DNA from 2 places in the Microbacterium sp. UBA3486 genome. Region 1 is predicted to be linked to the other one. Evidence: riboswitches for the same ligand, from Rfam matches in the RefSeq annotation. Region 1 holds a riboswitch; the other holds the start of a gene.
What was found. A riboswitch is a leader RNA that binds a small molecule or an ion and turns the genes downstream of it on or off. The one in region 1 is predicted to bind thiamine pyrophosphate.
Positions count from the first base shown of each region.

Region 2: linked by a shared signal. The riboswitch ahead of thiM (hydroxyethylthiazole kinase) and the one ahead of B2869_RS17545 (ECF transporter S component) in region 1 are both predicted to bind thiamine pyrophosphate.

Region 1 covers NZ_DFQP01000112.1:13,230-19,199, reverse strand. Annotated here, with positions in the region: partial or broken gene B2869_RS17550 (ABC transporter ATP-binding protein) at 1-461, opposite strand, end outside; gene B2869_RS17545 (ECF transporter S component) at 458-1,114, opposite strand; TPP riboswitch at 1,107-1,216, opposite strand; gene B2869_RS17540 (D-alanyl-D-alanine carboxypeptidase family protein) at 1,299-2,930, shown strand; gene B2869_RS17535 (ABC transporter ATP-binding protein) at 3,048-5,312, opposite strand; gene B2869_RS17530 (ABC transporter ATP-binding protein) at 5,309-5,970, opposite strand, start outside.
Region 2 covers NZ_DFQP01000026.1:32,551-38,520, reverse strand. Annotated here, with positions in the region: partial or broken gene thiD (bifunctional hydroxymethylpyrimidine kinase/phosphomethylpyrimidine kinase) at 1-1,215, opposite strand, end outside; gene thiM (hydroxyethylthiazole kinase) at 1,212-2,060, opposite strand; TPP riboswitch at 2,051-2,145, opposite strand; gene B2869_RS03435 (NAD-dependent epimerase/dehydratase family protein) at 2,152-3,114, opposite strand; gene B2869_RS03430 (DUF402 domain-containing protein) at 3,175-3,903, opposite strand; gene pheT (phenylalanine--tRNA ligase subunit beta) at 3,989-5,970, opposite strand, start outside.

The DNA of each region.
Region 1 (5,970 bases):
AGCCGCTGCTTCTGCCCGCCGGAGAGCGCCTTCGTGGGGCGTCGCAGCGGAACATCGAGGCCGACGGCGTCGAGCGCCTCGGCGACGCGACCCGGGATCTCGGACGCCGCGACGCCCAGGTTCTCGCAGCCGAACGCGACGTCGTCGCCGACCTTCGACAGCACGATGCCGGCGTCCGGGTCCTGCAGGACGAGTCCGACCTGACCGTGCCGTGACTCGGGGGCCGCACCGTCGATGCGCAACGAACCCGTCCGTTCCCCCTCGTCGTCATCGCCGAGGACCCCGGCGAGACCGGCGAGCAGCGTCGACTTCCCTGCGCCCGAGGCGCCGAGCAGGAGCACCCGCTCGCCCGGTTCGATCGTGAAGGAGACGTCCGCGACGGCGGGACGCTTTCGACCGGCGTACCGCCAGCCCCAGCCCGCAGCCTGCACGCGGGCCGGGGAGGCGAGGGTCACGCTCAGACCTCGCGCACGTGCTCTCGCCCGACGGCGAAGCGGTTGAGGGCGCCGGTGACGGCGAGGGCACGCACGAGCAGCCAACCGACCACGCCGGCCAGGATCGCCCCGGAGACGACCACGCTGATCAGATAGATCGTGTTGAACTCGACCGACTTCAGGATGTTCGGCGAGCTGCCGTAGAACAGCTCGAACACCCAGGCGGCCACGGCGGCTCCGACGCCGGCGAGCGCAGCGACTGCGATCCCGAAACGACGGTAGAAGAACAGGGCGAAGATGATCTCTGCACCGAGGCCCTGCACGATGCCCGACAACACGGTCGAGACACCCCACACGTTGCCGATCAGCATCGACACGATCGCGGCGACCAGTTCGACCACGAGCGCGGCCCCCGGCTTGCGGATCACGAGACCGCCGACGACACCGCCGAGCAGCCAGATGCCCACGGCGATGCCACCGAGGCCCGGTGTCAGGGCGTCGGCCGCGCCGAACCACGCGTATCCGATGGTGTTCCAGCCCCAGAACACGAGACCGATCGCGACGCCGAGGACTGCGGCGACGACGATGTCGACGACGCGCCAGCGCCAGATCGATGGGCGGTGCAGGCCGTTCGCATCGGCGGATGCCTGCTGTGCGGATGTGGACGTAGGCGTACTCATCTGAACTCCTCCCTGCGCTGGCATGACCCAGATCAGGTTCGACGGTCGAAGCGCGATTCGCTCCCTCTCAGCCCGGCTCGCCGGACTCCCGTGGTTGTGCTGAAGATCCTACCCGCTGGCGACACCCGCGTGGCGACAGGTCTGTGCGCCGCGGAACCCGCCCGGGATTGGGTACCGTGAACGAGTGACCGCAACAGATCCCGCCGACGAGGCGACGGGCGTCGTCCGTGACGACGGCCCCGCGACCACCGCCCCCTCCGGCCCCGTCGATGCCGCGTCGGCCGGTTCGGTGCTGACGGCCGAGCAGACGTCGACCCGCGCGCTCGCACCGGAATCGGTGGTCGCCCCGGAACCGGCCACGCCCGCTCTGACGAAACCGCCATTCGTTCCGCGTGAGACTGCCGCAGGAGACGCCGACGATCCTCTCGCCGCTCGCGACGCGGCCACCCCCCAGTGGGCGGACGAGACCACCACCGCCACCGCTCTGACCTGGGTGGACCCCGCGACGGTGGCCGACCACACCGCCACCGCGACTCTCGACGAGACGTCGGAAGCCGAGCGGACGAACGGCCTGCTCCGCGGGGCACGCCTGCGCCCGGCCGTCGCCCGTCCCGGCATCCTCGTTCCACTGGCCACGCTCGTGGGCCTCGTCGCCGCGTATGCCGGCACCACGCTGCTCTGGCCGCTGCACGAGGTACCCCCGACAGTACAATCCGTCGAGTTCGCGACGGCGTCCGCTGCCGCAGCCACCGTCACCTGGCCCACCGAGGGCTCGGGCGCCGTCGGCATCTCCGGCATGAGCACTGCGGCTTCGATCCCCGATGCGGTGAGCATCGCGAGCATCACCAAGGTCGTGAGCAGCCTGATGGTGCTCGACCGTATGCCGCTGGCGGTGGGCGAACAGGGGCCCGAGTTCTCGTTCACCCGGGCCGACAGCGTGAAGTACTGGGACTACCGGCGCAGCGACCAGTCCGCACTCGATGTGCCGATCGGCGGGGTGCTGACCGAATATCAACTGCTGCAGGGCACGCTGATGGGATCGGCGAACAACTACATCGACCGGCTCGCGAGCGAGATCTGGGGGTCCGATCGCGAATTCGCCCGGGCCGCCGAGGTGTGGCTGCGCGAACGAGGCCTCACCGGCATCACCGTGGTGACGCCGTCCGGCTTCGACGAGCGCAACGTGGCCACCCGCGAGGCGCTGGTCGCCCTCGGCGAGCGTGCCATGCAGAACCCGGTGTTCGCCGAGATCGTCGGCACCAAGTCGGTGGACCTCCCGGGCGCCGGTACCGTCGTCAACACGAACGGGATGCTCGACGATCCCGGTGTCGTCGGCATCAAGACCGGCACGCTCGTCGGCTGGAACCTGCTCACTGCCAAGGACGTCGTCATCGGCGACACGACCGTGCACCTCTTCGCCGCGGCGCTGAACCAGGCCGGCAACGATGAGCGACTCGCTCTCACCCGCTCCCTGTTCACGGAGGCGGAAGCGGCGCTGAAGGCGCAGCCGCCCGCCGTCGCGAAGGACACCGTGGTCGGTCAGGTCACGACCCCCTGGGGGGAGAAGGTCGACGTCATCACCGAGGCCGATGCCGATGTGGTGCTGTGGAACGGGGCGACCGCCACCGCGGCGACGGCCTTCGATCTCGGCGAAGATCGGGAACAGGACGACGCTGTGGGCACGCTGACGACGACCGGTCCGCTCAACACCGTCACCACGCCTCTGGTGCTGGCCGAGGATGTGGAGGGGCCGAGCCCGTGGTGGCGTCTGACCCACCCGCTCGAGCTGCTCGGAATCAGGGCCGACCGCTCCTGACACCTCGTCACGCGCGCTGTGCCGGCGCCCGCGACGACGCGATCCGCGCACGACGACGCCCCACCCCGCGTGAGCGGAGTGGGGCGTCGTCGTGCGGATGCCGGAGGGCGGGAACGCTCAGGAACGGTGGCTCGAACCGTCGGCCCCGTCTTCCAGCAGGGCCTGGGCTGCCGCCGTCTCGGCAGCGGGCAGCTGAGCACCGATCGAGGCTCCGGCAACGGCGGCCGCAGCCTCCTCCCCTGCACCTTCGGCATCGCTCGCATCGCCCGAGACGACGACGGGCGTCGTGCCGGTGAGGGCGTCTTCGGCGTCGATGTCGGTCGCCGCCTGCTCGAACTGCGACTGGTACAGACGCCAGTAGGCGCCCTGCGCGGCGATGAGCTCGTCGTGCGTGCCCTTCTCCACGATGTCACCGTGCTCCATCACCAGGATGAGGTCGGCGTCGCGGATGGTCGACAGTCGGTGCGCGATCACGAACGACGTGCGTCCTTCACGAAGCGCGGCCATCGCGTGCTGCAGCAGCAGTTCGGTGCGGGTGTCGACGGCCGACGTGGCCTCATCGAGGATGAGGATCGACGGCTGAGCGACGAATGCCCGCGCGATGGTGATGAGCTGACGCTCGCCTGCCGACACGTTCGCGGCATCCTCGTCGAGCACCGTGTCGTAGCCCTCGGGGAGGGCGTGCACGAAGCGATCGACATAGGTCGCCTTGGCGGCGGCGAGAACCTCGTCGTCGGTCGCGGTGGAGCGACCGTAGCGGATGTTCTCGCGGATGCTGCCGGCGAACAGCCACGGATCCTGGAGCACCATGCCGGTGCGCGACCGCAGTTCGTCGCGGGTCACCTCGGCGATGTCCTGGCCGTCGAGCATGATGCGCCCGCCGCTGAGCTCGTAGAAGCGCATGATCAGGTTGACCAAGGTCGTCTTTCCCGCACCGGTCGGACCGACGATGGCGACGGTCTGCCCCGGCTCCACCCGGAATGACAGGTCGCGGATGAGCGGACGCTCGGGTGTGTACGAGAACGCGACGTTCTCGAACTCTATGACGCCCTTGCCCTCCACCAGCTCGGGGGCATCGGCGTCGTCCGCCTCCTGCTCCTCGGCGTCGAGCAGTTCGAAGACCCGCTCGGCGGAGGCCGTGCCGGACTGCACGACCGCGGCCATGCCACCCAGCTCGGACAGGGGCTGCGTGAACTGCTGCGAGTACTGGATGAATGCCTGCACGTCGCCGAGACGGAGTTGACCGTTCGCGACCATCAGACCGCCGAGCACCGCGATGCCCACGTAGCTGAGGTTTCCGACGAACATCATCGCCGGCATGATGATGCCGGAGAGGAACTGTGCCTTGAAGCTCGCCTGGAACAGCTCTTCGTTCTCGACCTGGAACTTGTCCAGCGCGTCCTTCTCCCGGCCGAAGACCTTCACGAGCGCGTGGCCGGAGAACGCCTCCTCGACGCGGGCGTTCAGGCGACCGACCTTGCGCCACTGGGTGCCGAAGGCCTTCTGCGAGCGCGGTCCGATGATGCCGAAGATGACGCCCATGAGCGGCAGCGTGATGAGGGCGACGAGCGCGAGCTGCCACGAGATCGAGAACATCATCACGAGCACGCCGATCACGGTGAGCACCGAAGTGAGTGCTCCCGAGAGCGACTGCTGCATCGTCTGCGTGATGTTGTCGATGTCGTTCGTGACGCGCGAGATCAGCTCGCCGCGCTGCACCTTGTCGAAGTACGCCAGCGGCAGGCGGTTGATCTTCGCCTCGACCGACTCGCGCAGCCGCCACATGGTGCGGACCATGATCACGTTGATGACGTAGCCCTGGATCCAGGTGAGGAAGGCCGCGGCCACGTAGATGCCGAGCACCGCGGCGATGACGAGACGCAGCGCATCGAAGTCGATGCCCTGGCCGACCGTGAAGTCGCCCAGCGCGCCGACCTGGTTCGCGAAGTCGTCCTGCCCACCGGCCCGCAGCGCCTCGACGACGACATCCTGCGACGTCCCGGCCGGGAAGCCGGGGAACCCGTCGGTCGGCTGTCCGAGCTGGATGGAGATGAAGCCCTTGTAGACGAGGTTGGTGGCCTCGGCGAGCACCTTGGGCGCCGCGACCGTCAGGACCACGCCGATCGCACCCAGGATCGACACGAAGACGAACCAGATGGCCGACGGCTTGAGCAGCCCGATCATGCGCGCGAAACTCGGACCGAAGTTGTCGGCCTTGCCCGGCGCGACGCTGTCCCAATCGCCGGAGTTCTGACGTGCCTGCTCGGCGAGCTCGGCCTCGTACTTCTCCTCGGCGCTCAGCTCGACCTCGGCGACGGGCGCTGCCGCCTTGCCGCGGCCGCGTCTGGCCGTGCGCTTCTCGTTGTTGTCCTGCGCGCTCATGCGTCCACCCCCAGCTGCGACTCGACGATCTCTCGGTAGGTGTCGCTCGTCTCGAGCAGTTCCTCGTGCGTGCCGACGCCGACCATGGTTCCGCCGTCGAGGACGACGATGCGGTCCGCGTCCGTGATGGTGGAGATGCGCTGGGCGACCACGATCTTCGTCACGTGCGGGAGCTCCCGCCACAACGCCTGCCGCAATCGCGCGTCCGTCGTGAGGTCGAGGGCCGAGAACGAGTCGTCGAAGACCAGGATCTGCGGCTGGTGCACGATCGCGCGGGCGATCGCGAGTCGCTGACGCTGACCACCCGAGACGTTCGTGCCGCCCTGGGCGATGCGGGAGTCGAGACCATCGGGCATCTCCTCGACGAAGTCGCGACCCTGTGCGATGTCGAGCGCGTGCCACAGCTCTTCGTCGGTGGCCTCTTCCCGGCCGTAGCGCAGGTTCGACGCGACGGTGCCGGTGAAGAGGAACGGACGCTGCGGCACCAGGCCGATGCTGTCCCACAGCGACTCGACGTCGGCCTCGCGCACATCGGTGCCGCCGACGTGCACGGAACCGCCCGAGACGTCGAACAGGCGCGGGATGAGCGACACGAGGGTCGTCTTGCCCGAGCCGGTGGATCCGACGATCGCGACGGTCTCACCCGGCTGCGCGGCGA
Region 2 (5,970 bases), on a different contig from region 1:
ATGCGCATCGACCAGCGCATCCGGAGCCGAATCGCCGTCGAGGTGTCCGCCCTTGACCAGGACAGCCACCCCGACCGCGGCGGACAGATGCTCCGCCGCGGAGAGCGCGTCCTCCCAGTCGAGGACGTCGCGGCCGGACAGCACCGCGAGCTCGGCGAGGTTCGGGGTCACCAGAGTCGCCCGCGCGAGGAGATCGTGCAGCGCTCGCTCGGCATCCGGATCCAGCAGCCGATCGCCGGAGGTCGCCACCATCACGGGGTCGAGCACGACGACCGGCGGACGAACGCGGTCGAGCCACGCACCCACCACGCGGATGACGTCGGCGTCGGCGAGCATCCCGATCTTCACGGCGTCGATCACGATGTCATCCGACACCGCATCGAGCTGCGCGCGGAGAAAGTGCGCGGGCGGCACATGCACGGCACGCACTCCCTGCGTGTTCTGCGCCGTCAGCGCAGTGAGGACCGCCATCCCGTATCCCCCGTTCGCGGCGATGGACTTGAGGTCGGCCTGGATGCCCGCGCCCCCGGACGGATCGCTGCCGGCGATGCTGAGCACCCTCGGCACGGCGCCGGCGAGCCAGCGCCGGCGGAACTCCGCTGCCGTGGCCTCGGGATCGTCGGCGGCGCACAGCACCGAGACGACGGCGAGGCCGGCCGCACCGGCGTCGCGGAGGGGTTCCGTGTCATCGATGCCGACGCCGCCGATCGCCACGCACGGCAGAGAGCTGGCAGCCACGAGATCACGGAAGCCGTCGACGCCGAGAGGAGCGGGGTGATCGGGTTTGGTGGCGGTCGGGCGGATCACACCGACACCCAGATAGTCGACGGTGCCGGCGGGCAGAGCATCGACCGCGTCGAGATGCGCACGAGTGTTCGCGGTGAGGCCGACCAGCGCGTCGGGTCCGAGCGCCTCACGCGCACGCAGCACGGAGGCATCGCCCTGTCCCAGATGCACGCCGTCGACCCGAGCGCCCCGTTCCCGGGCAGCGACCACGGCGTCCAGCCGGTCGTTCACGACGAGCAGCGCCCGCCCGTCGATCACCCGCGACAACGCGATCAGCTGATCGACCGTCTCGGCGTCGGTCGCGTCCTTATCGCGCAATTGGACGATTCGCACCCCACCGTCGACCGCTCGGCGCACCGTCTCGACGACGCCCCTGTCCCCGCAGAGCGCCGCGTCCGTGACGAGGTAGAGCGAGAGATCGGCGTTCACCGGACGCCGCCTTCGACGCGTGCATCGGCTCTGATGTCGTCGGGGCCCACCGCGGCGAGCGCATCCAGCAGGGCGACGGCGAAGCTGCCCGGCCCCGCGGATGTCGCCGCTGCCCGCTCGGCGGCGATCGTGTAGACGAGGCTCGCGGAAGCCACAGCGGTCAGCGCATCGTGATCCGTCGCCTCGGCCGCACCGAGGAAGGCCGCCATCACCGCGCCGAGCGCGCATCCTCCTCCGGTCACACGGGTCAGCAGCTCGTGGCCGTTGGCGAGGCGCAGCATCCGCACCCCGTCGGTGATGAGATCGATCGGCCCCGACACTGCGACCACCGCGCCCGTGGTCCGCGCGAGCGTTGCGGCGGCATCGGCTGCGGAGTCCGTGGTGTCGGTGGCATCCACCCCACGTCCGCCCGTGCTGAGCCCGGCGAGGGCGAGGATCTCGGAGGCGTTGCCGCGGATAGCGGTCGGTCGGTGCTGCGCGAGCCGGTGGGCGAGGGCGGTGCGCACCGGAAGCGCACCGATAGCTACCGGGTCGAGAACCCAAGGCGTACCGTTCGCCGCGGCTCCGGCGACCGCCTCCAGACTCGCCGCCCGCTGCTCGGGCGTGGGAGTCCCCAGGTTGATCAGCACCCCGGAGGCGACCCCGGCGAACATCCCCGCCTCGTCGACGATGTCGACCATCGCGGGTGCGGCCCCCAGTGCCAGCAGCACGTTGGCGGTGAATCCCGTCACGACCGCATTGGTGATGCAGTGCGTCAACGGCGGAGCCTCGCGCAGCACCTCCAGGAGGGTCGCGGCGGAACCGGCGAGGTCGTGGGTGGATTCAGGACGCAGAAGATCGCTCATCGCGACATCCCTTCGCTAGTACGAACTAGATCAGGTTCGACGGGTCTGTTCTCAGCCGCGGATCGCGGCACCCCGTGTCACTGCTCGCAGTCTAGCGATCGCTCAGCAGAGCCCTCTCCTCTGCCCGTGTGAGGCCGGCATGGCGCTCCCGGTCGACGCCTCGTGACCGTTCGTCGGCGACGACGCGCTCGATCGTGTCCGTGAGCGGACGAAGCCGCCCGCCGCTCGCGTGGAATGCGCGATTCGAGCGGGTCATGAAGCCACTCATGTCGGTCGGCAGCCACAGCGGCAGGGACCGCGGCCCCGCCCAGTACTCGACGTCGTGCGCACGGAGCCATCCCTCGTCCGCGACGAACACGGGGCCGGTGTGACCGGCCGCGAGGCGCACCGCACCCAGCACATCGGCGAGGGGGTGCTCATCGCCTACGCCGTTGACCGCGCCGCTGCGTGTCGCCGTGACGATGTACGCCGCGAGATCGTCGACATCGATGACCTGCGTGCTCCTTCCCTCGAGCGGCGGCAGCAGCAAGGCTTCCGAGCCTGCCCGCGCGAACGCCGCGGCCCAGTACCCGAACCGGTCGCTGGGGTCGCCGTCGCCCACGATGAGCCCAGGGCGCACGATGAAGCCGCGCTCCCCCAGGCGCAGGACAGCATCTTCGGCTGCTGCCTTCTGCGCACCGTAGTCGTACTCATCACCCGGGCTCGCAGCCGGATGTCGCGGCGTCGACTCATCTGCTCCGACCGTCTCGTCATCGGAGTACACCGAGACGGACGATACGTAGGTCCAGCGCCCCGCCCGATCGCCGAGCGCATCGACCGCGGTCTCGACCTGCACCGCCTGGGACGAGACGTCCACGACGTGATCCCAGTCCCGCCGCGAGAGATCGGCATAGACGTCGGCATCCTCACGATCGCCGCGCACGAGCACGGCACCCTCGGGGGCCGGACGGGAACCGCGGCCGAGACACGTGACCGCGGCGCCCTCGTCGACCCACCTCCGGGCGATGCGCCCGGAGAGCCAGCCCGTACCGCCGAGGATCAGAACATCCGTCATGATTCCATGTCATCAGGTGGCGGATCTCTGCGGAACCTCTTCCGCCCACAGCAGATCGGTTCAGAGCAGATCGGTGGGCGTGCTCAGACGATCCAGGCCCGCGAGCACCGGGACGCTCCACGCGGGATCGGGCTGCCAACGTGTCCACGCGGCGTCGAACGGCCAGCCACCGGACTCGAACGAGGCGATGGCCGCGTCCGCGTGCCGCTCGATCTGCGCCGCCTGCTCGGGGCTGAGACGCCCCTGCTGGATCGCGGCGACGAGCTCGTCCTCGTCTTTGAGGTGGATGCCGCCCTCCGGATCGATCTCGACGTCGAGGATGTGGTCGGACGAGTAGGTGTCGTGATCGGTGCGCAGATGTGCGTTCTCGAGGTTCACGTACCAGCCGGCGAAGGACCAGTCCGGGCCTGTGGTGTCGCTCCAGAACAACCAGACCGACCATGGCAGCCCGGCGGGGGCGATGCACAGCACGCCGTTCCCGCGCCAGGGCTCGACGATGCGCGTCCGAGGCTCGAGCCAGCGACGCGAGAGCGGTACTTCACGCACTCGCTGTCCGCCGAGAGCCCCCGGAGCCTCCTGCAGCGTTCCGGGCGCGAGCCATGCGACGAGCCCCCGTTCGTCGTCGCGCACCACCCGCATCGGAGCGATCCTGGAGGGCTCCCCCGGCTGCCATCCCGGCTTCCGATAGTGCCAGTCGATCTGCATGCCCGACTCGAGGAACGGTCCTTCTCCGAGCGGCCGCGCGTCATCCGGGACGGCGGCCGGAGTGCCCTGGGGGAGGATTCTCATCCCGCCACGGTACTCCGGCGCCGACCGGAATCGTCTGACCGACGACACGGTACGTCCCACGGCGCGGTGCGTCGCGCTCCCGTGCTCAGTCGCGCAGTGCGGCTCCGAAGCGCTGTGCGGCGACCTCGACACCGGCGAGCTTGGCCTCGGTGGCCTCGGCCGCCGTGAGCGTGCGATCGTCGGCACGGAAGCGCAGGGCGAACGTCAGGCTCTTCGAGCCGTCCGGCACGCCCTCCCCGCGATAGTCGTCGACGAGACGCACCGATTCCAGCAGCGCACCGGCACCCTCGGCGAGAGCCGCCTGCACATCGGCGGCCGGAACGTCTGCCGGCAGCGTGAGCGAGACGTCCTGCGTGGCAGCGGGGAACGTCGACAGCGAGGCCGCGACGACCCGACCACCGGCGAGCGACAGGATGCGGTCGAGGTCGACCTCGAACACGGTCGCGCGCCCCGGAAGGTCGGCGCCCTCCGCCACAGCGGGATGCAGCTCACCGACGTAGCCGACCTCTTCCCCGGCGACCCGGAGCGATCCGGTGCGTCCGGGGTGCAGGGCCGCACGCTCGGCCTGGACCACGTCGATGTCGACGCCGGCCGCCGCCGCGATGACGCGGACCGCGTCCAGTGCCTCGACGAGACCTGCGGCTTCGGCGGGACGACCGGGCTGACGCGGGGAGACAAGGCCGGTGAGCAGCGCGGAGATGAACCGGTGCTGCGGCGGGATCGACGCGTTCAGGGCGGCGAGCGTCTCATCGGACGGGCGCTCGCCCAGCGGCGGCACCTCGTCCGTGCCGTACTCCACGCCCGGCTCGGGCAGGAAGACCACGCCGGTCTCGAAGATCGCCAGGTCGGTGAGTCCGCGCGAGATGTTGCGGTGCGCGGTCTGCAGCAGACCGGGAATGAGCGAACGACGCAGATACGGCGCCTGCCCGTCGAGTGGATTCGCCAGGCGGATGCTCGGGAGGTGTTCACCCGATGCGGAGCCGTGGAGGTCGTTCTGCGCCTCGGTGGTGAACGGGAACGACGGCGTCTCGACGAGACCGGCAGCAGCCAGGGCATCGGCTACGCGTCGACGACCCTGCTGGTCGGCGGTGAGGCCGCGACCGGACGGGGGCGTCGGCAGCACGGAGGGGATGCGGTCGAGCCCGTGGATGCGGGCGACCTCCTCCGCGAGCGTCCACTTGTCGGTGAGGTCGGGCCGCCAGGTCGGCGGGATCACGGTCCAGCCGGAACCCGCATCCGACGCCGTGACATCGGCACCGATGGTGGTCAGCGCACCGGTGATCTCGTCGTCGGAGTAGTCGACGCCGATGAGCCCCTGCACGAATCCGGCGGGGAGCTCGATCTCGCCGACGAAGACCTCGGCGAACAGCGCGCCACCCTCCTCCGTGAGCGTGCCGCCGGCGAGCTCGACCATGAGGTCGGCAGCGCGGCGGGCGGCCACGAACGGGATCAGCGGGTCGACACCGCGTTCGAAGCGCTTGGACGCCTCACTGGGCAGCTTGTGTCGACGTGCCGAGCGGGCGATGGTCGTGGGGTCGAAGTTCGCCGCCTCGATCAGCACGTTCCGCGTGGTGTCGCTCATCTCGGTCGTGCCACCGCCCATGACGCCGGCAAGGCCGATCGGGCCGGACTCGTCGGTGATGAGGAGGTCTTCCGCGTGCAGAGCGCGCTCGACGCCGTCGAGCGTGGTCATCTTCTCGCCGGGAGCGGCACGGCGCACCGTGATGCCGCCCGTGAGCTTGTCGAGGTCGTAGCCGTGCAGCGGCTGGCCGAGCTCGAGCATCACGTAGTTGGTGATGTCGATCAGCACGCCCAGCGAGCGCATGCCCGCAAGACTCAGCCGGGCGACCATCCACGGCGGCGTCGGACGTGAGGGGTCGACACCGCGGACGACGCGGGTCACGAACTCGCTCGCACCCACGTTCCCGCGCACGGGTGCGACGTCATCGACCACGGTCGTGTGCCCGGACCCGGGCTGGAGCTCGGCGAAGTCGCGCTCGGCCGGGTCGCGGAAGGTCGCACCGGTGGCATGCGCGTACTCACGGGCCACGCCGCGGAGCGAGAAGG